DNA from 2 places in the Streptomyces sp. NPDC002446 genome. Region 1 is predicted to be linked to the other one. Evidence: riboswitches for the same ligand, from Rfam matches in the RefSeq annotation. Region 1 holds a riboswitch; the other holds the start of a gene.
The links. Region 1 has a riboswitch for ZMP and ZTP ahead of ACWD6P_RS13795 (serine hydroxymethyltransferase). Riboswitches for the same ligand answer to the same signal wherever they lie in the genome.
Positions count from the first base shown of each region.

Region 1 (9,957 bases):
TCGACGACCATGTAGAAGGCGTCGTGGGACTCCTGCAGCGCCACCCACTGGCGCACCGCACCGAGGTAGTTGCCGAGGTGGAAGGAGCCGGCGGTGGGCTGGATGCCGGAGAGGACGCGCGGGCGATCGAGAGGCATGGCCCGATTGTCTCAGGTCGCGTGGGCTGCCCGGGCGTGGAGGCCCCCAGGGGGTGGCCGAACGCATCCCCTAAGGGTTGCGAAGGCCCCCTGCGGGGCCACAACGCGACGGCGGTGGGGCGGTATTCCGGGGGCTCAGCCGGTGACCGGATTCCGGTGGCTCAGCCGGTGACCGGCAGGCCCGGTGCCGGGTGGGCCGCCATCAGCTCGGCGACCTCGCTGCGGATCACCGTCAGCGCCTGCTCGTCGCCCTTGGCCGCGGCCCGTACGCCCCGGTCGATCCACTCCGCGACCTGCGGCATCCGGTCCGTACCCAGCCCGCGGGAGGTGAGGGAGGGGGTGCCGATGCGGATGCCGGAGGGGTCGAAGGGCTTGCGGGGGTCGAAGGGGACGGTGTTGTAGTTGACGACGATGCCGGCCCGGTCCAGGGCCTTGGCGGCGACCTTGCCGGGGACCTCCTTCGAGGTGAGGTCGATCAGCACCAGGTGGTTGTCGGTGCCGCCGGAGACCAGGTCGAAGCCGCGGGCCAGCAGCGCCTCGGCGAGCGCCCTGGCGTTGGCGACGACGGCGTGCGCGTAGTCCCGGAAGGCGGGCGCGGCGGCCTCGCGCAGGGCGACCGCGATGGCGGCGGTGGTGTGGTTGTGCGGGCCGCCCTGCAGGCCCGGGAAGACGGCCTTGTCGAGGGCCTTGGCGTGGCTCGCCCGGGACATCAGCATCGCGCCGCGCGGCCCGCGCAGGGTCTTGTGGGTGGTCGTGGAGATCACGTCCGCGTGCGGGACGGGGGACGGGTGGGCGCCGCCCGCGATCAGGCCCGCGATGTGGGCGATGTCCGCGACGAGCACGGCGCCGGTCTCGCGGGCGATCTCCCCGAAGGCGGCGAAGTCGATGGTGCGCGGGACGGCCGTACCGCCACAGAAGATGATCTTCGGGCGTTCCTTGCGGGCGAGGTCGCGCACCTCGTCGAAGTCGATGAGCCCGCTGTCGGCGCGTACGCCGTACTGGACGCCGCGGAACCACGTGCCGGTCGCCGAGACGCCCCAGCCGTGGGTGAGGTGGCCGCCCATCGGCAGCGCCATGCCCAGCACGGTGTCGCCGGGCTCGGCGAAGGCCAGGTATGCGGCGAGGTTGGCGGGCGAGCCGGAGTACGGCTGGACGTTGGCGTGTTCGACGCCGAAGACGGCCTTGGCGCGCTCGACGGCCAGCGTCTCGACGCGGTCGATGTTCTGCTGGCCTTCGTAGTAGCGACGGCCCGCGTACCCCTCGCTGTACTTGTTCTGCAGGACGGTGCCGGTGGCTTCCAGGACGGCGGCGGAGACGTAGTTCTCGCTGGGGATCAGCCGCAGGGTGTCGGCCTGGAGCTGCTCCTCTGCGCCGACGAGAGCGGCCAGTTCGGGGTCGGCGGCGTGCAGCGCGGGATGGGAGAGGGGCTGGGACGTGAGGGGCTGTGACATGGCGTCCTCCGGGGCGCTCGATCGGTTCTCCGGTCGGGTCCCGGGTGCCCAGGCGGGCGGCACCGCGTGATGGTGTCCGCGCACCGCTCCCTCGGGGTCGATTCCCCGTACGCCAGTCGCGATGCGCACCGCTGAGTCTAGACAACCGCCCTGCGCGCCGGTGCCGGAAGCGCGCGGACCGCCGCCACACGTTCCGCCCGCCACACCTTCCACCGCCACATCTTCCGCCCGCCGCCACACCTTCCACCCGCCCCCACACCTTCCGCGCAAACCACCCACGCGGCAATATAGAGGGACACCTCGGGGCATATGACCCGGATGTCCCGTACGGTCTACCGAAACGGAGTCACGGTGACGTCCACGGAACGCAGCATCGCCGCCGCCGAAGCCCACAGCGCGCACAACTACCACCCGCTCCCCGTCGTCGTGGCCACCGCCGAGGGCGCCTGGATGACGGACGTGGCGGGCCGGCGCTATCTGGACCTGCTCGCCGGGTACTCCGCGCTGAACTTCGGGCACGGCAACCGCCGTCTGCTGGACGCCGCCAGGGCCCAGCTGGAGCGGGTCACGCTCACCTCACGCGCCTTCCACCACGACCGGTTCGCGGACTTCTGCGCCGAGCTGGCCGAGCTGTGCGGGATGGAGCTGGTGCTACCGATGAACACCGGCGCCGAGGCGGTCGAGACGGCCGTGAAGACGGCCCGCAAGTGGGGCTACCAGGTCAAGGGCGTCCCGGACGGCCAGGCCAAGATCATCGTCGCGGAGAACAACTTCCACGGCCGCACCACGACCATCGTCTCCTTCTCCACCGACCCCGAGGCCCGCGCCGGCTTCGGCCCGTACACCCCCGGCTTCGAGATCGTCCCCTACGGCGACCTGGCGGCGCTGGAGGCGGCCATCGACGACCGCACCGTCGCCGTCCTCCTGGAGCCGATCCAGGGCGAGGCGGGCGTGCTGGTGCCGCCGCCGGGCTATCTGGCGGGCGTGCAGGAGCTGACCCGCCGCCGGAACGTGCTGTTCATCGCGGACGAGATCCAGTCGGGGCTGGGCCGGACGGGCCGGACCTTCGCCTGCGAGCACGAGGGCGTGGTGCCCGACATGTACGTACTGGGCAAGGCGCTGGGCGGCGGAGTCGTGCCGGTGTCGGCGGTGGTCTCCTCGCGCGAGGTGCTCGGCGTCTACGCGCCCGGCGAGCACGGCTCGACGTTCGGCGGGAACCCGCTCGCCTGCGCGGTGGCGCTGGAGGTCATCGCGATGCTGCGGACCGGCGAATTCCAGCAGCGGGCAGCGGAGTTGGGCGGGCATCTGCACAGCGAGCTGGGGCTGCTGGTGGGCGACGGCACGGTGGACGCGGTACGCGGCCGGGGGCTGTGGGCGGGCGTGGACATCAACCCGTCCCGCGGCACCGGGCGGGACGTCTGCGAGCAGCTGATGGCGCGCGGGGTGCTGGTCAAGGACACCCACGGCACGACGATCCGGCTCGCCCCGCCGCTAATGATCAGCAAGGAGGACCTGGACTGGGGGCTGGCCCAGCTGCGGGAGGTGCTGGAGGGGTAGCCGGACGGACGGCGGGCGGTGCCGCGCACGTGCAGCGGGCGGCCGGCGGGCGACGGAGGTCCTGGCCGCTCGCTGCTCCATGCGGGCGCGGCGGGGGCGGCGGCGCGGCTCAGCGGATCACATGGGGCACGAAGCGCGCGTACTCGTCCGTGACCGGCCCGGCGGACTCGCGGATGCCCAGCCCCGCCGCCTCGTCCTCGACGACCCAGGCGCCCAGGACCACCCGGTTGCCGGCGAAGTCCGGCAGCGGCGCCAGCTCCTGGTAGCAGCAGGGGTCCTCGGGGCCGCGCAGCACCGGGTCGGCACCCGGCTCGTGCAGCGTGACGCCTGCGCCCTCCCGTCCGAGCAGCGGCTTGGCGACGTATCCCTTCGTACGTGCCAGCTCGCGCGGGCCGTCCAGGTAGGCGGGCAGCAGGTTCGGGTGGCCGGGGTAGAGCTCCCACAGGACCGCCAGCAGCGCCTTGTTGGAGAGCAGCATCTTCCAGGCGGGCTCGATCCACAGGGTGGAGCCGGTGCCGCCGCCGTTGTCGAGCGTGTCCAGGACGTGCGGGCCGAAGTCGTCGGTGGCCAGCCACTCCCACGGATAGAGCTTGAAGCAGGCCCGTATGAAGCGCAGCCGCTGGTCGACGAAGCGGCCCGCGAGCCGGTCCCAGCCGATGTCCTCCATCGAGATGGCGACCGTCTCCAGTCCCGCCTGCTGCGCCGTCTCCTCCAGATAGGCGACGGTCATCAGGTCCTCGCCGAGCTCGTCGCCCGCGGAGTGCGCGAAGTGCAGCGGTGCGCCGGGCGGCAGCAGCGGGGCCTGCCGCTTCCAGGCCGCCACCAGCCGCTCGTGCAGCGAGTTCCACTGGTCGGCGCCGGGGAAGCGCTCCTCCATCCAGAACCACTGCGGGCTGGCGGCCTCGACCAGCGAGGTCGGCGTATCGGCGTTGTACTCCAGCATCTTGGCCGGGCCGGTGCCGTCGTAGTGCAGATCGAACCGCCCGTAGAGGGACGGGAGTTCCGCGCGCCGGCGCCAGGACTCGGCGACCAGCGAGGCCAGGCGCGGGTCGTCGATGCCGAGGTCGGCGAAGCGGCCCCGCTCGACGATGTGCGCGGCCGCGGCCAGGCACATGCCGTGCAGCTCCTCGACGACCTCTTCGAGGGCCTCGACCTCGGGGAGGGTGAACTCGTAGTACGCGCTCTCGTCCCAGTACGGCCGCAGCGAGTCGTCCGGGTAGCGGGTGAGCGGGTAGATCAGCCCCTGCGCCTCGACGGTCTGCTGCCAGCCGGGGCGGGGCTCGATGGTGTGGCGTTCCATGGCCGTGCGGTGTCCGCGTCCGCTCGCTCAGCCGCCGATGCGGCCGTGCGAACCGCCCGAGCCCGAGCAGCCGAAGCCGCCGCGGTTGACGGCCGAGCTCTTGCTGAAGGTGCCGCTGTCGGCGTACTTGCCGCCCTTGTTGCTCGGGTCGTAGTACCACTGGCCGTCGACGGGCCGCTTGGCCGTCCCGCCGCCCCGGCCGCTCGTGCCGTACCCGCCGCCGCTCGAACCGCCGCTCGCGGAGGACGAGCCGCCGCGGGACGAGCAGTTCTTGGAGTCGACGATGCGGTAGCCCTTGAGCGTGTCGTAGCTGTTGCGGTCGACGCAGCGCTTGTCGGGCTCGGAGCCGCAGGACGTCAGGGCGGCGGCGAGCGCGCCCATGCCTCCCAGGATCACCGTGCTCGACCGCAGCCGCCGACGTGCCTTTTCGGCCATCTCTTTCCCGCTTCCCCCGTGGACGGACATCTTTGTGAGCCAGGCCAGCCTAGAGAACCGGTCCCCTCGCCCCGGATACGCCCCCGTCCGGATTCCGACTCGTCCCACTGCGGTCGGCTCACGGCCCTGGGGCGGATCTGCGCACTCCCGTCCGCTGTGTGCCACCGTTCGCGGTGCGCCACGGCAGCGACTGCGGGCGGGCAGTCGCCCTGTCAATCACCGGGCCGATCGCCCGGCCTGCCGCCCGGACGCCGGGCCAGCCGCCCGGACCGGCACCGGCAGGATCGGCGGGACCGGCAGGCCCGAGGCACCGCCCCCGGGCCACCCGCACAATGGCGATCAACCAGTCACCAGCCACCAGGGGGCACGTCATCCTTCACCTCGTTCTCGCTTGCGACGTGCTCTTCTGGGTCCTCCTCGCCGGCGGCCTGGCAGCCCGCTACGCCGCCGGCCGGCCGGCCCTCGGCGGCGCACTGCTGCTGTGCGTCCCGCTGATCGACGTCGTACTGCTGGCGGCCACCGTCCTCAGCATCCGGGACGGCGCCGAGCCGACCGTCTGGCACGGCCTGTCGGCGGCCTACCTCGGCATCACCGTGGTCTACGGCCACCGCACCGTCCGCTGGGCCGACGCGAAGTTCGCCGGCCGCTTCGGCGGCCCCGCCGCTCCGCCGCGCCCGGTACTCCACGGCCGCGCGGCCGTCGCGGACGCCTGGAAATCCTGGTTCAGGTTCCTGCTGGCCTACACCCTCAGCGCCGCCCTGCTCTTCGGGCTGGTGGCAATGGTCGGCGGCCTCGACCAGGGCGCCCCGCTGCTCGTCTGGCTCAACCCGCTCACGAAGATCCTCATCTACAGCCTGATCTGGCCCGTGGTGACCACCGTCTGGCCCGGCAGGGCGCCGGAAGCGGCGAAGGACGACGGCTGACCGGGCGTTCCGCACGGCCCTCTAGGCTGCCGCCATGACGGAGAACACCCCGGCGCCCGGCCCGATATCCGACGAGCTGACGCTGCGTCACCCTGCCGCGTCGGACCATCCGCGCCTCCAGGTGGCACTGGCCGGATGGTGGGGCGGACTGGGCGGTGAAGCGGGCGCGCTGCAGCGGCAGTTGCTGGTCCCGCGCCTGTTTCTGCAGCACTTCGCCGACACCAGCTTCCTCGCCGAGCGCCCCGACGGCACCCTGCACGCCTTCCTGATCGGCTTCCTGTCCCAGACCGACCCGCGCACGGCCTACATCCACTTCGTCGGCGTGTGCCCGGACGGCCAGAGGAGCGGTGTCGGCAGCGCCCTCTACCAGCACTTCTTCGCCCTCGCCCGGGAGGCCGGCCGCACCCGGGTCCGCTGCATCACCAGCCCCAACAACCGCGACTCCATCGCGTACCACACCCGTATGGGCTTCCGCCTGGAACCGGGAGACCGGATCGACGACGACGGCGTACCGGTGCACACGGACTACGACGGCCCGGGACTGGACCGGGTGTCCTTCGTACGGGACCTGTAGCCGCACCCGGCCCGGAATCGAATCGAATCGAATCCCATCGAATCCAATCCAATCCAATCGAACCGAATCGATCACTGCGACGGCGGAGGCAACCCCAGCCCCCCGAAACCCTTCCTTATGAACAGGGAATCTTCTGCCGAACGACCAGGGAACGACCAGGGGGAGTCGTGCGTCGACGTTCACTCGCCGCCACCGCGGCCGCGCTCGCTGTGGCCATCGCCCTCGGCCTGGGACTGGCCGGCTGCGGCTCGCCTCGGATGGTGGCCCTGCACGACGACTGCACGACGAAGAGCCTGCGCTGGAAGCTCACCCTGCTGAAGAAGAAGCCGCACAGCACCCACCGCAACGCCCGCCTGTCCATCGCCAACAAGGGCCCGGGCCCCTGCGTCTTCCGCGGCTTCCCGGTCTTCGAGGTCCATGTCGGCAAGGGCCCCGAGTCTGACGCGCAGGGGCACGGCCGGACCGTGCCCATCGACCTGCGGCGCGGCGGCACGGTGACGACCGCGCTGCGCTACAAGGACTCCGACCTGCCCATGCAGCCCGACGGCTGCCTGGTCACCAACGACACGGCCGTCGTCGCCGCACCACACGACCCCCGGGACCGCCGGCCGATAACGGCCCGGGACGAGGCGGGCAGACGGGCCCAGATGAGCATCTGCGAGGACGCGATCTGGATGGGTCCGCCGATGGAGATCGCGGAGTAGGACGGTCGGCGGCCGTCGCCGCGAGGGTGCGGCGCGGATTCCTGGGCGCAAGGCCGTGACCTCACCCCCGCCCCCGCTTCGGGTGGGGGTGACGGCGCATCTCTACATTGCAGTCGATTGCCTTGGACTTGTCCCCGACGGCGCGCGCCTCCGTACGCTGCCCGGCCAGGGCGACGCACACATCGCACCCGGCGACCGGCTCGGGCTCCGGCACCGATGCCGGTTCCCACAGATGAACGGGGCGGCAGGTACGGGCCATCAGCCCCTCACCTCCACGCTGCGAATCCAGCGCGGTCCGGCGTCTACCCCGTACGCGGCGAGCAACAGTGCCGTCGGCCACCCACGCTGCAATCGACGTTCCCGCCGTTCCTCGGGCGTGAGGATGTACGGGCGGATCAGCGCCGAGTCCTCGCCGCGCAGCAGCTCAGGCTGACTCACGGGGACACGGGGAAAGGTGAACCTCGGCGCGTCCCCGCGCCTCTCGCCGGGTAGCACGCCGGCCGACCGGTGGCAGCCCCGCGCAGGAAACAGCAGTTGCAGCAGCGGGATGAAGAACCTCGCTGTAGCGCTTTTCATCTCGTCAATTCCTCAATAGTTGACGGCCGTTCGCCCGGACGCACGCAACACGTCGCGGGGGTCGTTGCTGTCCGCGAGCATCGCTGGCCCTCAGGGGACGCCGGAACCGCGGACAACGGACACTTAGGGACGTCCCGCGACGGGTAGAGCGTCCCTACGAGCGTCCGGGGAGGGGCGGAGTGCCGAACGAACGACTTCGGGCCGCAATGGCGGCAGGCGGCTGGACTCATGCGCGCCTGGCAGCGGAGGTCGATGTTGATCCCAAGTCAGTAGAACGGTGGGTCAACCTGGGGCGCACGCCGCGCCGGGAAACCGCCATACGAGCCGCCGAGGCGATAGGAGAAGACGTGTTTGCACTCTGGCCAAAGCTGAGGCAGGCACGCGCAGCAAGGGCCGTCAGCCCCGAACTGGTCGCGCTCTACCCCCAGCGGGCAGACCTCCCCGTTTCCACGTTCATCGATCTCTTCACTCAGGCACGGAAGCGCATCGATGTACTCGTATACGCGGCCGTATTCCTGCATGAGGCGTACCCGCACCTCAACCACCTCTTGCGCGAGCGCGCCACTGAAGGGTGCAGCGTACGGATTGCGGTAGGCGATGCAGGCAGCATCAACGTTCAACAGCGCGGTCAGGAAGAGGATTTCGGCCACGGCATCGAATCGCGCTGCCGACTGGCAATCCTGCACTACCGGCCGCTCGTCGGCACGCCGGGAATCGAGCTACGGACACACGGAACGACCCTCTACAACAGCATCTACCGGGCCGATGACCAGATGCTGGTGAACGCCCACGTGTGGGGTGCGAATGCTTATGCTGCGCCCGTGTGGCACCTCCGACGCAACGACGACGGGGGCATGTTCGACGGCTACGCCGGGAGTTTCGATGCCGTATGGGCTACGGCGACACCCATGCAGGGAGGATGAGCAGTGGTGCGGACCGAGTATTACGACGACCCTGACGCCCCCAGGCCGAACAGTCTGGTCGTCGCTGCATCGGCCGTCGTTACGGATGGCGAAGGACGCATTCTGCTGCAACAGCGAACCGACAACGGCCTGTGGGCGCTCCCCGGTGGCGGAATGGATATGACAGATTCCCTGCCGGGAACGGCCGTACGGGAAGTCAAGGAAGAGACGGGACTGGACGTAGAGATCACCGGGCTTGTCGGCACATACACAGATCCGCACCACATCATCGCGTACAGCAACGGAGAGGTGAGGCGGCAGTTCAATGTGTGCTTCACCGCGCGTGTAGTAGGCGGCTCGCTGGCGATCTCTACGGAGTCCACTGAAATTCGATTCGTAGCACCCGATGAAATCGATGCGCTCCCCATGCACCACACACAGCGGCTGCGGATTCAGCACTTCCTAGAAAGCCGTTCCACTCCGTATCTGGGCTAACTGCCAGCGGCGAGAACCGCTGTCTGCTGCCGGTCAACGACGACCGGTCCGCAACCGGTACGACCACAGCCACGCACCGGGACGGCTTGCACCCGTCCTGCGGCAGCTCGGCAAGCACCGGACGGTGCCCGCGGTCGCCGAGGTCATGGAGAAGGCCCGCCCCTGACACTTACTCGCCGAGGGCCGGCCCGACGGTCGCAGCGATCCAACGGAGGTACGCATCCGAGCCGGCCACGAGGGGCACGGCCGAGACCTCGGGGTTCTTCCACGGGTGGTGTTCCAGGAGGTGCGCCTCCAGCGCGGCGTATCCGTCAGCCCGGCTCTTGAACAGGAGTTGCCACTCCTCGCCCGTCCCGAACTCACCCTCATGCCAGAAGGCGGTGACCACGGGGCCAACGATCTGGGCCCCGGCAGCGAGTCGACCTGTCACCACGGAACGGGCCAGCTCTACCGCCTGCTCGCGCGTCTCCGTCGCGGTGGACACCTGGAGGAAGTCAGCCATACGGCGAGCCTAGCCGTCGGCCGTTGGTGTTCGCTGGAGCTACGAATTCCTGACACAGGCGGCCACCACAGCTCGTCCCTGTGTGGCACTGAGCCGCCGACCGTACGCAGGGCGGTCGTTCGTCGACAGCGCCACCCCCTACTCCCCCGGCGGCAGCGCCCTGACCAATGCGTCCAGGGCGCCCGTGAAGGAGTGGTCGGGCGGGGTGCCGTAGGAGACGACGAGGGCATCGCGTGGGGGTGGTGGGGAGGAGGGGGCGCGGAAGCGGGTGAGGCCTTCGAGGGACAGGCCCTGCCAGCGGGCGGCCTGGATGATGGAGCGTTCGGTGCCGGGCGGGAGTTCCAGGACGGCGTGGAGGCCGGCGGCGATGCCGGAGACATGGACGTGCGGGGCGCGCTCGG
Region 1 covers NZ_JBSFYC010000019.1:24,795-34,751, forward strand. Annotated here, with positions in the region: gene trpS (tryptophan--tRNA ligase) at 1-137, opposite strand, end outside; gene ACWD6P_RS13795 (serine hydroxymethyltransferase) at 299-1,588, opposite strand; ZMP/ZTP riboswitch at 1,628-1,718, opposite strand; gene rocD (ornithine--oxo-acid transaminase) at 1,907-3,145, shown strand; gene ACWD6P_RS13805 (glutathionylspermidine synthase family protein) at 3,255-4,445, opposite strand; gene ACWD6P_RS13810 (hypothetical protein) at 4,473-4,880, opposite strand; gene ACWD6P_RS13815 (hypothetical protein) at 5,279-5,803, shown strand; gene ACWD6P_RS13820 (GNAT family N-acetyltransferase) at 5,838-6,377, shown strand; gene ACWD6P_RS13825 (DUF4232 domain-containing protein) at 6,545-7,081, shown strand; gene ACWD6P_RS13830 (hypothetical protein) at 7,340-7,519, opposite strand; gene ACWD6P_RS13835 (helix-turn-helix domain-containing protein) at 7,864-8,580, shown strand; gene ACWD6P_RS13840 (NUDIX domain-containing protein) at 8,584-9,054, shown strand; gene cutA (divalent-cation tolerance protein CutA) at 9,224-9,556, opposite strand; gene pdxR (MocR-like pyridoxine biosynthesis transcription factor PdxR) at 9,695-9,957, opposite strand, start outside.

Region 2 (9,957 bases), on a different contig from region 1:
AGCCGGTCGACCTCTTCGAGGAGGTCGTCGCGCAGGGTGCAGCAGATGCAGCCGTTGGTCATTTCGACGAGGCGTTCCTCGGTGCGCGACAGGGCGGCCTCGCCGCCGCGCACCAACGTCGCGTCGATGTTGACCTCGCTCATGTCATTGACGATGACCGCGACCCGCAGGCCCTCCCGGTTGCCCAGGACGTGATTGAGCAGCGTGGTCTTGCCGGCACCGAGGAAGCCCGACAGGACGGTGACCGGCAGTCGGTTGTGCGGCATTGCCTCGGCTCAGCTCTCCGGGCGCAGCAGCCCGCGCTCGTACGCCTTGGCCAGTCGCTGCGGCACCAGGTAGGGGGAGCCGTCGACGGTGATCGGCACGAGCTTGGGGGCGGTGGCCTTCCACTGCGCGCGGCGGTGACGGGTGTTGCTGCGGGACATCTTCCGCTTGGGTACGGCCATGGTTGCCCTCCTGGGTGGTTGGGTGAAGGGCATACGCTATATGGAAATGGATTCCATTATCAAGTGAACGGTGCCGACCGAGTCGCCCGCCGGTCCGTAGGGCGGACCGGCGGGCCACGTGCCCGCGCGTCGCTAGGGCCGCGGTCCGACCACCTGCTCTCCTTTCCGGACGGTGATCGCCATGGCCGGACACACATCGGCGGCGTCCAGGGCGCGCTCGTCCTCCGTGATCTGCGTCTCCGCCGGCCGGGCATGGGTGCCGTCAAGGACGAAGAGGTCCGGCGCGATGGCGGCGCAGGAGCCCGAGGCCATGCACCGGTGCGGGGCGATGTCCACTTCCCAGGTCATCCGCGCGCTCACCACCCCACCGGCATGACCCGCGGGCCGCGCACCAGCATCTGGCTCTTCCACTCCAGATCGCCGGCCAGATGCAGGTTCGGGAAGCGGGTGAGCAGCGCGCCGAGCGCCTCCTGGAGTTCCAGGCGGGCCAGCGGGGCGCCCAGGCAGTGGTGGGCGCCGTGGCCGAAGCCGAGGTGCTGGTTTCCGGCGCGGGAGATGTCCAGCGTGCCGGGCGAGTCGAAGCGCAGCGCATCGCGATTGGCCGCGCCCACCGCCACCAGCACGGGGGTGCCGGCCCGTACCAGGGTGCCGCCGACATCGATGTCTTCCGTGGCGTAGCGGGCCTGGGCCGCGCCACTGCCCAGCGGGACGAAGCGGAGCAGCTCCTCGACCGCGCTGCCGATCAGGCCGGGCTGTGCGCGCAGCCGCGCGAGCTGACCGGGGTGGTCGAGCAGCGCGAGGACGAAGTTGGGGATCTGGGTGGCGGTGGTCTCGTGTCCGGCCACCAGGATTCCGACGCACAGATCGACGAGTTCCACCTCGGAGAGCCGGTCGTCGACGTCCCGGGCCTCGATGAGCGCGGTCATCAGGTCGTCCTGCGGCGCGCTCCGGTGCTCCTCGATCAACTGGCGCATATAGGTGCGGAGTTCTTCGAGGTTGGTCTCGAACTCCTCGGCGGTCAGCGAGCTCGTCGACAGGGCGGCGTCGCTCCACACCCGAAATCGCGGACGGTCCCCGGTCGGCACGCCCAGCAGCCGGCAGATCACGGCGACGGGGATGGGTAGCGCGTAGCGGTCCACCAGGTCGGCCGGCGGTCCGGCGGCCGCCAGCTCGTCGAGGAGTTCCTGCGTCAGCTGCCTGACTTGCGGCCTGAGCTTTTCGACCTGGCGGACGGTGAACGCCTTGGCCACCAGCGACCGCAGCCGGGTGTGGTCGGGCGGATCCATGCCCAGGATGCCGCTGTCACGGCGGGCCTCGGACTGCCGGGGCTCGTCGTGCCGGGCGCCCTCGGCACGGCTGAAGCGCTGATCGCCGAGGACGAGGCGGGCCTCGGCGTAACGGGTGACGAGCCAGGCCGCCTCGCCGTAGGGCATCCGTACCTTGAGCAGCCCCGGACGGTTGCGGGCGCGCTCGTACTCGTCGGCCAGCTCAAGGCTCTCGGGGACATTGAAGGGGTAGGAGAGGGGTGCTGTGTCGGCTGTGGTCAACGTGACCTCCCTTGTGTAAGCACCTGCTTACAAAGGTAGATCGCTCCCCCAGGGCGGTCAACGGCGCATAGTGGCCGTCATCCTGACGGTCCGACAGCAGAGGGAGCGTGACAAGACGATGGGGGAGACCCCGCAGCACGGCACCGCGGGCACACACCGCAGGGATGCGCAGAACACCCGGCTGCGTCTGCTCGACGCGGCGTCGGAACTGTTCGCGGAGCGCGGCTACGAACGGGCGACGGTACGGGACATCGCGGCCCGCGCCGAGGCCAACCAGGCGCTGCTGTTCCGCTACTTCGGTTCGAAGAAGGCCCTGTTCGGAGAGGTGATGGCGCGCGGCGGGCAGGAGCAGTTGCGGACCACCCCCGCCGAGCGGCTGTTCGAGGTCGCGCTGCGCGGCATGCTGGCCGACGGCGAAGCGGGGGCCGACCGCTCGCTGGAGGTGTGTCTGCGCTCGATCGGCGGCAGCGACGAGATCGCGGACGCGCTGCGGGGGCTGGGGGAGGAGTACGCGGACGTCCTCGCCACCCTCTCGCGGTCCGACAACGGCGCCCTCCGCGCCGATCTGGCGCTGTCCTGGCTGCTGGGAATTGGCTTGATGCGTGTGGTCGTCGGCAAGGAGCCGCTGGCGAGCGCCGATCCCGACGCGGTCTGCGCGCTCGTCGTGGGAGCGCTGGGGAGCCTGCTGGAGAGCATGCCGCAGGGCGGGGCGGACGGGGCGACGGGCGGCGCGGCGGACGGGTGAACGGGTGGGGCGGAAGGGGTTAACCGGCCGCGCCGGCTGGCGGGATCGCCGGTCGGCGGGTGGGACCGTGGCGCGGGCTGTTGCAGTTCCTGCTGCGTTCCAGTGACACCGCGGCGGGTCGTTGGGCTGAGAGGGAAAAAGCCACTCTAACGTCGCCTTTGCAGAGGATATTCCTTTTCTGCAGATTCGACTGAAGGTGGAAACATGCTCCGTTCGCTCCCTCGCGGCCTCGCAGTGGCCGGTCTGACCGCGGCCGCCCTGGTCGTGCCGACGGCAGGCGCCGCCACCGCAGCGACCGCGGCCCCCAGCAACACGCAGAACGCCGTGTGTGACGCGCACCGCTGCGGCAGTAAGGGCCACGACGCCGGCAGCGGCCACGACGCCAGCAAGGGCCACGACGCCAGCAAGAGCCACAAGGGCCACAGCGGCAACAAGGGTCAGAAGTTCACCAAGGACCAGAAGGTCCGTGACGGTGACCACCGCGACGGCTACGACAAGATCATCCGCCATAACGGCTACGGCTTCCCCTACGGCCTCGGCAGAGCGGGTCTGCTCGGTCTCGGCCTGCTCGGTCTCCTCTGACACCCATCAGGCAGTTCACCCAGCGGGCCCGGGGGCTTCCTCCCGGGCCCACTGCCGTGTGACATCCCTCGTCGCCCTGGGCGCGGCCCTGGAGTCCGCATGTCAGCATCCGTCACGCGCAGGAGGAACCGCCGGCGCACCGCCCGTGCCCTGGCCCTGATCGCGGCCGCCGCCACGGCCGTCGCCGGCCTCGTCCAGGCGGCGCCGCCGTCCCGCACGGCTCCCTCGGACGCCCTCGATCCGCGCATCACCGCGATCATGCAGAAGCCGGAGTACCGGCACGCCCAATGGGGCCTGTTCCAGCAGAACCCGCAGACGGGGAAGGTGACGCAGTCCCGTAACGCCGACCAGTTCTTCATCCCCGGCTCAGTGGCCAAACTCTTCGGCGTCAGCGGCGCTTGGGACACCCTGGGCAGCGACCACCGCTTCGTCACCCCGGTGTACGCCGTCGGCAAGCGCCGGAACGCGACCCTCCAGGGCGACCTCGATCTGGTCGCGCAGGGGGACCTGACCCTCGGCGGCAGAACGCGCCAGAACGGCACCGTCGCCTACACCACCATCGACCACACCTACGCCAACGACATCCCCGGAGCCACCCTCACCCCGCAGAACCCGCTGGCCGGCCTCGACCAGCTCGCCCGGCAGGTGCGTGCCGCGGGGATCCGGCGGGTCGACGGCGATGTGGTCATCGACGCACGGCTGTTCACCCCGGACTCGCAGCTCCGCCCGACGCCCACACCGCTGATCATCAACGACAACGTCATCGACCTGCTCACCTCCCCCGGCAGCGGCGCGGGCGCACCGGCCGGCCTGGAGGTACGCCCGAAGGTCGCGCCGTACCGGGTCACGTCCTCCGTGCGCACCGTCGCCGCGGACGAACCGACCGACATCGCCGTCAAGGCCTCCGCCGACGGCACCCGGATCACGCTGTCCGGCACCATCGCCGCCGGCTCCGCCCCCGTCCTGCGGGTGTCGGCGGTCAAGGACCCGAACGCCTTCGGCCGGACCGCGATGATCGAGGCGCTGAAGCGGGCCGGGGTCGAGGTCCGTGCCCCCGCCGTCGGCCCCAACCCCGCCGCCCGGCTGTCACGCTCCTACCAGGGCGCACCCGCCGTGGCCCGTTACACCTCCCCGCCGTACGCCGACTACGCCGAGCTCATCTTCAAGGTGAGCCACAACCTCGGGGCGAACCTCGCGATCTGCCTGATGGCCACGAGCAGGGGGAAGACCGACTGCGAGGCCGGATTCCCGGTGCTCACCGCGTTCCTGGACCGCGCGAACGTGGACCACAGGGCCGTTCAGCTCGCCGACGGCCGGGGCGGGAATCCGGTCGACCGGACCACACCACGGGCCGTGGCACAGCTTCTGACGTACTGGCAGCGCACCGGCGAGGCCCGGCGCTTCCGTGCCGCCCTGCCCATCCTGGGCGTCGACGGGTCCCTGGCGGACAACTGCCGTGACTGCCCGGCACGCGGCAGGGTCTTCGCCAAGACCGGCACGGTGGCAGGGGGCGACGCGCTCAACGACCGGATCGCGGTGGGCGCCGAGACCACGGCCGGCTACCTGGAGACGGGCAAGGACCGCTTCGACGTGTTCTTCGCCGGCGTGAACGGCGCCTCGACGGCCGGCCCGGACATCAACGGCGTCCTGGCCATGGAGAACGACGTGGCGAATGTCGCGGCCGCTCTGCAGCAGACCCGCCCACCGGCCGGCCGCTGACCCCGCTCACCCCGCCTGGTCGCTGTCCTTCAGGCTGCCCCAGCCGTGCCAGCGGTCGATCTCGATCCAGGCGCTGACCCGGCGGCGGTCCCGCTGCGGGTACGGGCGCCCGAGGTAGTGCCGGGCCAGCCGGTCGATGGCGGCCAGCTCCTCGTCGTCACGGAGTTCGCCGACCCGGCCGATGAGGCTGAGGTGAGTGTACCAGTTGCCCTCGTCGAGCACGGTGAGCGTGACCCGGGGATCGTTGCGCAGATGCTCCAGCCGCTTACGGCCCTCGTCCATGTTGACCAGCACCCGGCCGTCGTCCCAGAGGTACCAGGTGGCCGTGGACACCGGCTGCCCGTCGGGCCGCAGCGTGGTGATCACGGCGGGGTTGGCCTTGGCCAGCATGGCGAGGGCGGCGTCGGGAAGCGGTGGTTTCGACATACGGGGCACCTCCGGTCGGTTCGTGGCCGTGCTGAGCACGTCGTCGGGCACATTGCCGTGGCCGTCCGGGACGAGCGTGCGCGTGCCCCGGCTTCTGGCGGAATCATGGCGGAGCGGCGCCGGAATGTTCCGGAGGCAGGCGGTGTTCGGACTTCATGATCATGTTTTCGGCGGGCCGGGTTCCGATCGTTCCGCGGCCGGCCGGATCCCCGAAACGCTGTGAGGTGCCCGATGCCGCTCCCGCCCACCACCCCCGACGCGCACGCTCCCACCCCGCCGGGCGATCTGCGCGACCGGGTCGTCGTCCTCATCGGCGGAGCCTCGGGCATCGGATTACGCGTCGCCCATCAGGCGACCGCGGCCGGGGCTCAGGTCGTGCTGGGCGGCCGTACACCGGCCAGGCTGGCGGCCGCCGCCCGGGAGCTGGGGGAGACCGCCCGCTGGCGGACGGTGGACGTCACCGACCCCGAGTCCGTGGCCGGCTTCTTCGCCGGACTCGACGCCGTGGACCATGTCTTCACCTCTGCCGCGTCCTATCGGGTCGGCCCGATGCTGCAGTTGAGCGACGCCGATGCGGCAAGCCCCTTCACCTCCAAGTTCTGGGGGCAGTACCACGTGGCCAAGCATGCCGCCCCGCTGCTGTCGGAGGACGGCTCGGTGGTGCTGATGTCCGGGGCCGCGGGGGCCCGCCCTCCGGCGCCCGCACCCGCCTACGCCGCCTGCAACGCCGCCATCGAGGGGCTCGGCCGGGGGCTGGCGGTCGAGCTCGCGCCCGTACGCGTCAACGTGGTCTCGCCGGGCACCGTGGACGGCAACCTCTGGGCGCAGCGCCCGGCGCAGGAGCGAGAGGCGGCCTTCGCGCAGTACCGCAGGGACACCCTGCTGCACCGGCTCGGCACCGAGGACGAGATCGCACATGCCGTGCTGTTCCTCTTCACCAACCGGTACATGACCGGCTCGACCCTCTACCCGGACGGGGGGTACACCCTGCGCTGACACCGGCAGGGGCCGCCGGCCGCACCGGTGCCCTCAGGAGTCCAGGCGAGCCGGACGGGCGGCCGGGACCGGCTTGCGTGCGGGGAGCACATCGGGGGCCCGGTGCGGCCGGAGGGCGGCGAGGGCGGCCTCGGTCTCCTCCATCAGGCAGTGGTACGAGATCAGCCGCTGCCACTCCGGGTCGGCGACCCCGGGCACGGTGGCGGCGCGCTCCGTCCAGAGCCGCGCCAGCGTCGCGTACAGCGGAGTCTGCCGGACGACCTCGGCGGTGATCCACCGAGGCGTGGATCCGGGGTGGGGGAGGGACGTCTGTCCATGACCTGCGACGGTGCCGGAGGTAGGAGCGCTCATGGCCGTTGAAACGAGTCTGCCCGCTTGGGGTCACTGCGTATTTTTGCGGCTCCCCGCACATGCGTCCTGGACACAGGGGCGGAACACCCTCGAATATCACCCCATGCAGTGATCTATTGCCGGGAAGCAGACCAATCCGGACGAAGGAACGTTGTCGCAGTCATGGAACCGAGGGAGTTGTGGGAGCGCCATGCGGTACTCGCACAGGCGTTTTGCAGCAGCGATGACGAGGTCCGCCGGACGCAGGGACTCCTCGACGAGGCCGAGGTCCGCCGCTCGCGGACCCTGGCCGCCTTCGCCGTGACCGTGGGCAGCGATGCGGTGGTGGCCGACCTGCTCGGCCTGGACGAACGCGAAGTGCGCCTGGCCCGCCGCACGGTGGGCAAGGAAGACGCCCGCGCGGTCGCCAAGAGCCTGCTGTCCCAGCCCGCGCCGCCCCGTGAGCAGCCTCCCGTGCCCGAGCAGCCCCCCGCCCAGGAGCCGCCCGCCGCGCAGCAGGCCGCCGCCCACCCCACCGCACCCGGCCACCCCGCCGCGGGCCAGCCCGTCGCGCCCGGCCACCCCGCGGGCCAGCCCGTCGCGCCGGGCCAGCCCGCGGCGCCCGGCCAGGTCCCGGCGGGCCACGCCACCGCGCCCACGCCGACGCCCGCGGCCGCCCCGCCTCCGGCCGCCGCCGCGCAGGTCACCGAACCGACCTGGGCGCCCGCCCTCGACGCGGTCCTGATGAGCAGCTGGCACACCGGAGTCGATCTCACGGCCCTCGCCACCGAACTCGGTCTCGACGTCCGGTTCCTCGTGGCCCGCGCCCAGCAGCTGTCCGCCGACGGCCGCCAGACCGCCCCGCCGGCACCGCCGCAGGACCGGTTGGGCCGCCACCGCCGGATGGCCACGCTCCCGCCCACCCAGCAGCACGACACCGCCCATCTGCCCTGGCGGGAGCGACCGTCGCAGCCCCAGTACGAGCACGAAGCCTGGAGACAGCAGTCGTACCCGAGCTATCAGAACCACACGGATTACCGGAGCCATCAGGAGTACCAGGGCTACCAGGACTACCAGGCGTACGACGGGCAACAGCAGCACTCCGCTCCCACATGGGACGCCAGCGCCATCACCACCGCCCAGCACGACTGGGACGGCATCCTCAGCCAATGGGAGGCCACCACGCCCACCCCGGCACCAGGACACGGGGGCGCCTGACGCCGGTCTTCAAGGGCATCCCGGCGTCGATTACAGTGGACGGCGGGCCGTGACTGGCGCTTGGGTGGAGTACCACCGGGGAGCGGCCCGGCCATACGAGGCCAGTGCCGCGCGCCTGGGCGATCCGTCACGACGCTCAGGAGCATCCGATGTCCCAGACCGCCCGCCTCATGGACGGCAGCGCACTGGCCCGCAGCATCGTCGAACAGGCCGCGGAACGCGCGGCGGCCCTCACCCGGCAGACCGGACAGACCCCCACCCTGGCCACCGTGCTCGTCGGCGACGACCCCGCCTCGGCGATGTACGTCCGTATGAAGCGCGCCCGCTGCGAGAAGGCCGGGATCCGGTCGCGGCATGTCGCCCTGCCCGCCACGACCACGACCGCGGAGCTGGTCGACACCGTCACCGCGCTCTCCGACGACCCCGGGGTCCACGGCATCCTGCTCCAGCACCCCGTCGGCCCGCACATCGACGAGCGCGCCGCGTTCGAGGCCATCGCCCCCGAGAAGGACGTCGACGGCGTCACCTTCCACTCCTTCGCCACCATGAGCTTCGGCGGTGACGGCTTCGCCTCCTGCACGCCGGCCGGCATCCTCCGGCTCCTCGACCACTACGAGGTCGAACTGGCCGGCAAGCACGCCGTCGTGGTCGGCCGCAGCGCGATCCTCGGCAAGCCCGTCGGGATGCTGCTGCTCGGCCGCAACGCCACCGTCAGCTACTGCCACTCCCGCACCGCCGACCTGGCGTCGATCACCCGGCAGGCCGACATCCTCGTCGCCGCCGTCGGCCGGCCCCGCCTCCTCACCGGCGAACACATCAAGCCCGGCGCCGTCGTCATCGACGCCGGCTCCAACCCCGGCAACGTGGGCGATGTGGACTTCGACTCGGCGAGCGCCCGGGCCTCCCTGATCACCCCGGTCCCCGGCGGTGTCGGCCCGATGACGATCGCCACCCTGCTGACCCAGACCGTCGAGGCCGCGACCCGTCAGCTGCAGGCGGTCTGACGGGGCGCCATTGCGGCCGGAAGCGGGCGGCCGTGCGGTGCCTGCCGTCCGTATGATCGCGGGAGGACCGAGCGATCAGCATCCGGAGGCGGAACGGCCATGGCGGAACAGCGCGTTGTCATCGTGACGGGCGGCGGTACGGGCATCGGCGCCGCGACGGCCCGGCTGCTGCGGGCGGCCGGCCATCAGGTGGTGATCTCCGGCCGCCGGCCCGAACCGCTGCACCGCCTCGCCGAGGAGACCGGCGCGCTGGCCCATCCCTCGGACACCGCCGACCCCGAGGCCGTCCAGGGCCTCGTCGATGCCGCCGTGGCGGCGTACGGCCGGCTCGACGGGCTGGTCCTCAACGCCGGCATCGCCCGCAGCGGCTCCGTCGGCGACCTGTCGATCGAGGACTGGGAGGCCGTCATGACCACCAATGTCACCGGCCCCTTCCTCCTCCAACGCGCCGCCCTGCCGCACCTGTTGGCGGCGCGCGGCTCGGTCGTCGCGGTCGCCTCGGTCTCCGCCCTGCGCAACGGCAACGGCAACGCCGCCTATGCCGCGTCCAAGGCGGCGCTGCTCCAGCTCTGCCGCTCCCTCGCCGTCGACTACGGCCGCGACGGGCTCCGCGCCAACATCGTCTGCCCCAGCTGGGTGCGCACCGAAATGGCCGACCGGCGGATGGCCCGGTTCGCCGAGGAGTCCGGCCTCGCGGGCGGTGTGGACGCCGCGTACGAGGAGGCCACCCGGCTCCTGCCCGCCGGACGTCCCGGTGAGCCGCGGGAGGTCGCCGAGGCTGTCAACTGGCTGCTGTCCCCGGCCGCGTCCTTCGTCAACGGCGCGGTCCTCACCGTCGACGGCGGCGCGACGGCCGTCGACACCGGCGGCGCGGCGTTCAGCTTCCGCCTCGAACCGCGGGGTGGCGGGGCGGAGTGAGGCCGCCGGAGGGCGGTGCGGCGCGG
Region 2 covers NZ_JBSFYC010000026.1:166-10,122, forward strand. Annotated here, with positions in the region: partial or broken gene ACWD6P_RS16860 (GTP-binding protein) at 1-266, opposite strand, end outside; gene rpmF (50S ribosomal protein L32) at 276-446, opposite strand; gene ACWD6P_RS16870 (ferredoxin) at 579-794, opposite strand; gene ACWD6P_RS16875 (cytochrome P450) at 803-1,993, opposite strand; gene ACWD6P_RS16880 (TetR/AcrR family transcriptional regulator) at 2,112-2,738, shown strand; gene ACWD6P_RS16885 (hypothetical protein) at 2,943-3,320, shown strand; gene dacB (D-alanyl-D-alanine carboxypeptidase/D-alanyl-D-alanine endopeptidase) at 3,420-5,039, shown strand; gene ACWD6P_RS16895 (PPOX class F420-dependent oxidoreductase) at 5,046-5,465, opposite strand; gene ACWD6P_RS16900 (SDR family oxidoreductase) at 5,697-6,461, shown strand; gene ACWD6P_RS16905 (hypothetical protein) at 6,495-6,812, opposite strand; gene ACWD6P_RS16910 (hypothetical protein) at 6,975-8,009, shown strand; ZMP/ZTP riboswitch at 8,049-8,137, shown strand; gene ACWD6P_RS16915 (bifunctional 5,10-methylenetetrahydrofolate dehydrogenase/5,10-methenyltetrahydrofolate cyclohydrolase) at 8,159-9,013, shown strand; gene ACWD6P_RS16920 (SDR family NAD(P)-dependent oxidoreductase) at 9,113-9,931, shown strand; gene ACWD6P_RS16925 (NAD(P)/FAD-dependent oxidoreductase) at 9,891-9,957, opposite strand, start outside.
Region 2: linked by a shared signal. The riboswitch ahead of ACWD6P_RS16915 (bifunctional 5,10-methylenetetrahydrofolate dehydrogenase/5,10-methenyltetrahydrofolate cyclohydrolase) and the one ahead of ACWD6P_RS13795 (serine hydroxymethyltransferase) in region 1 are both predicted to bind ZMP and ZTP.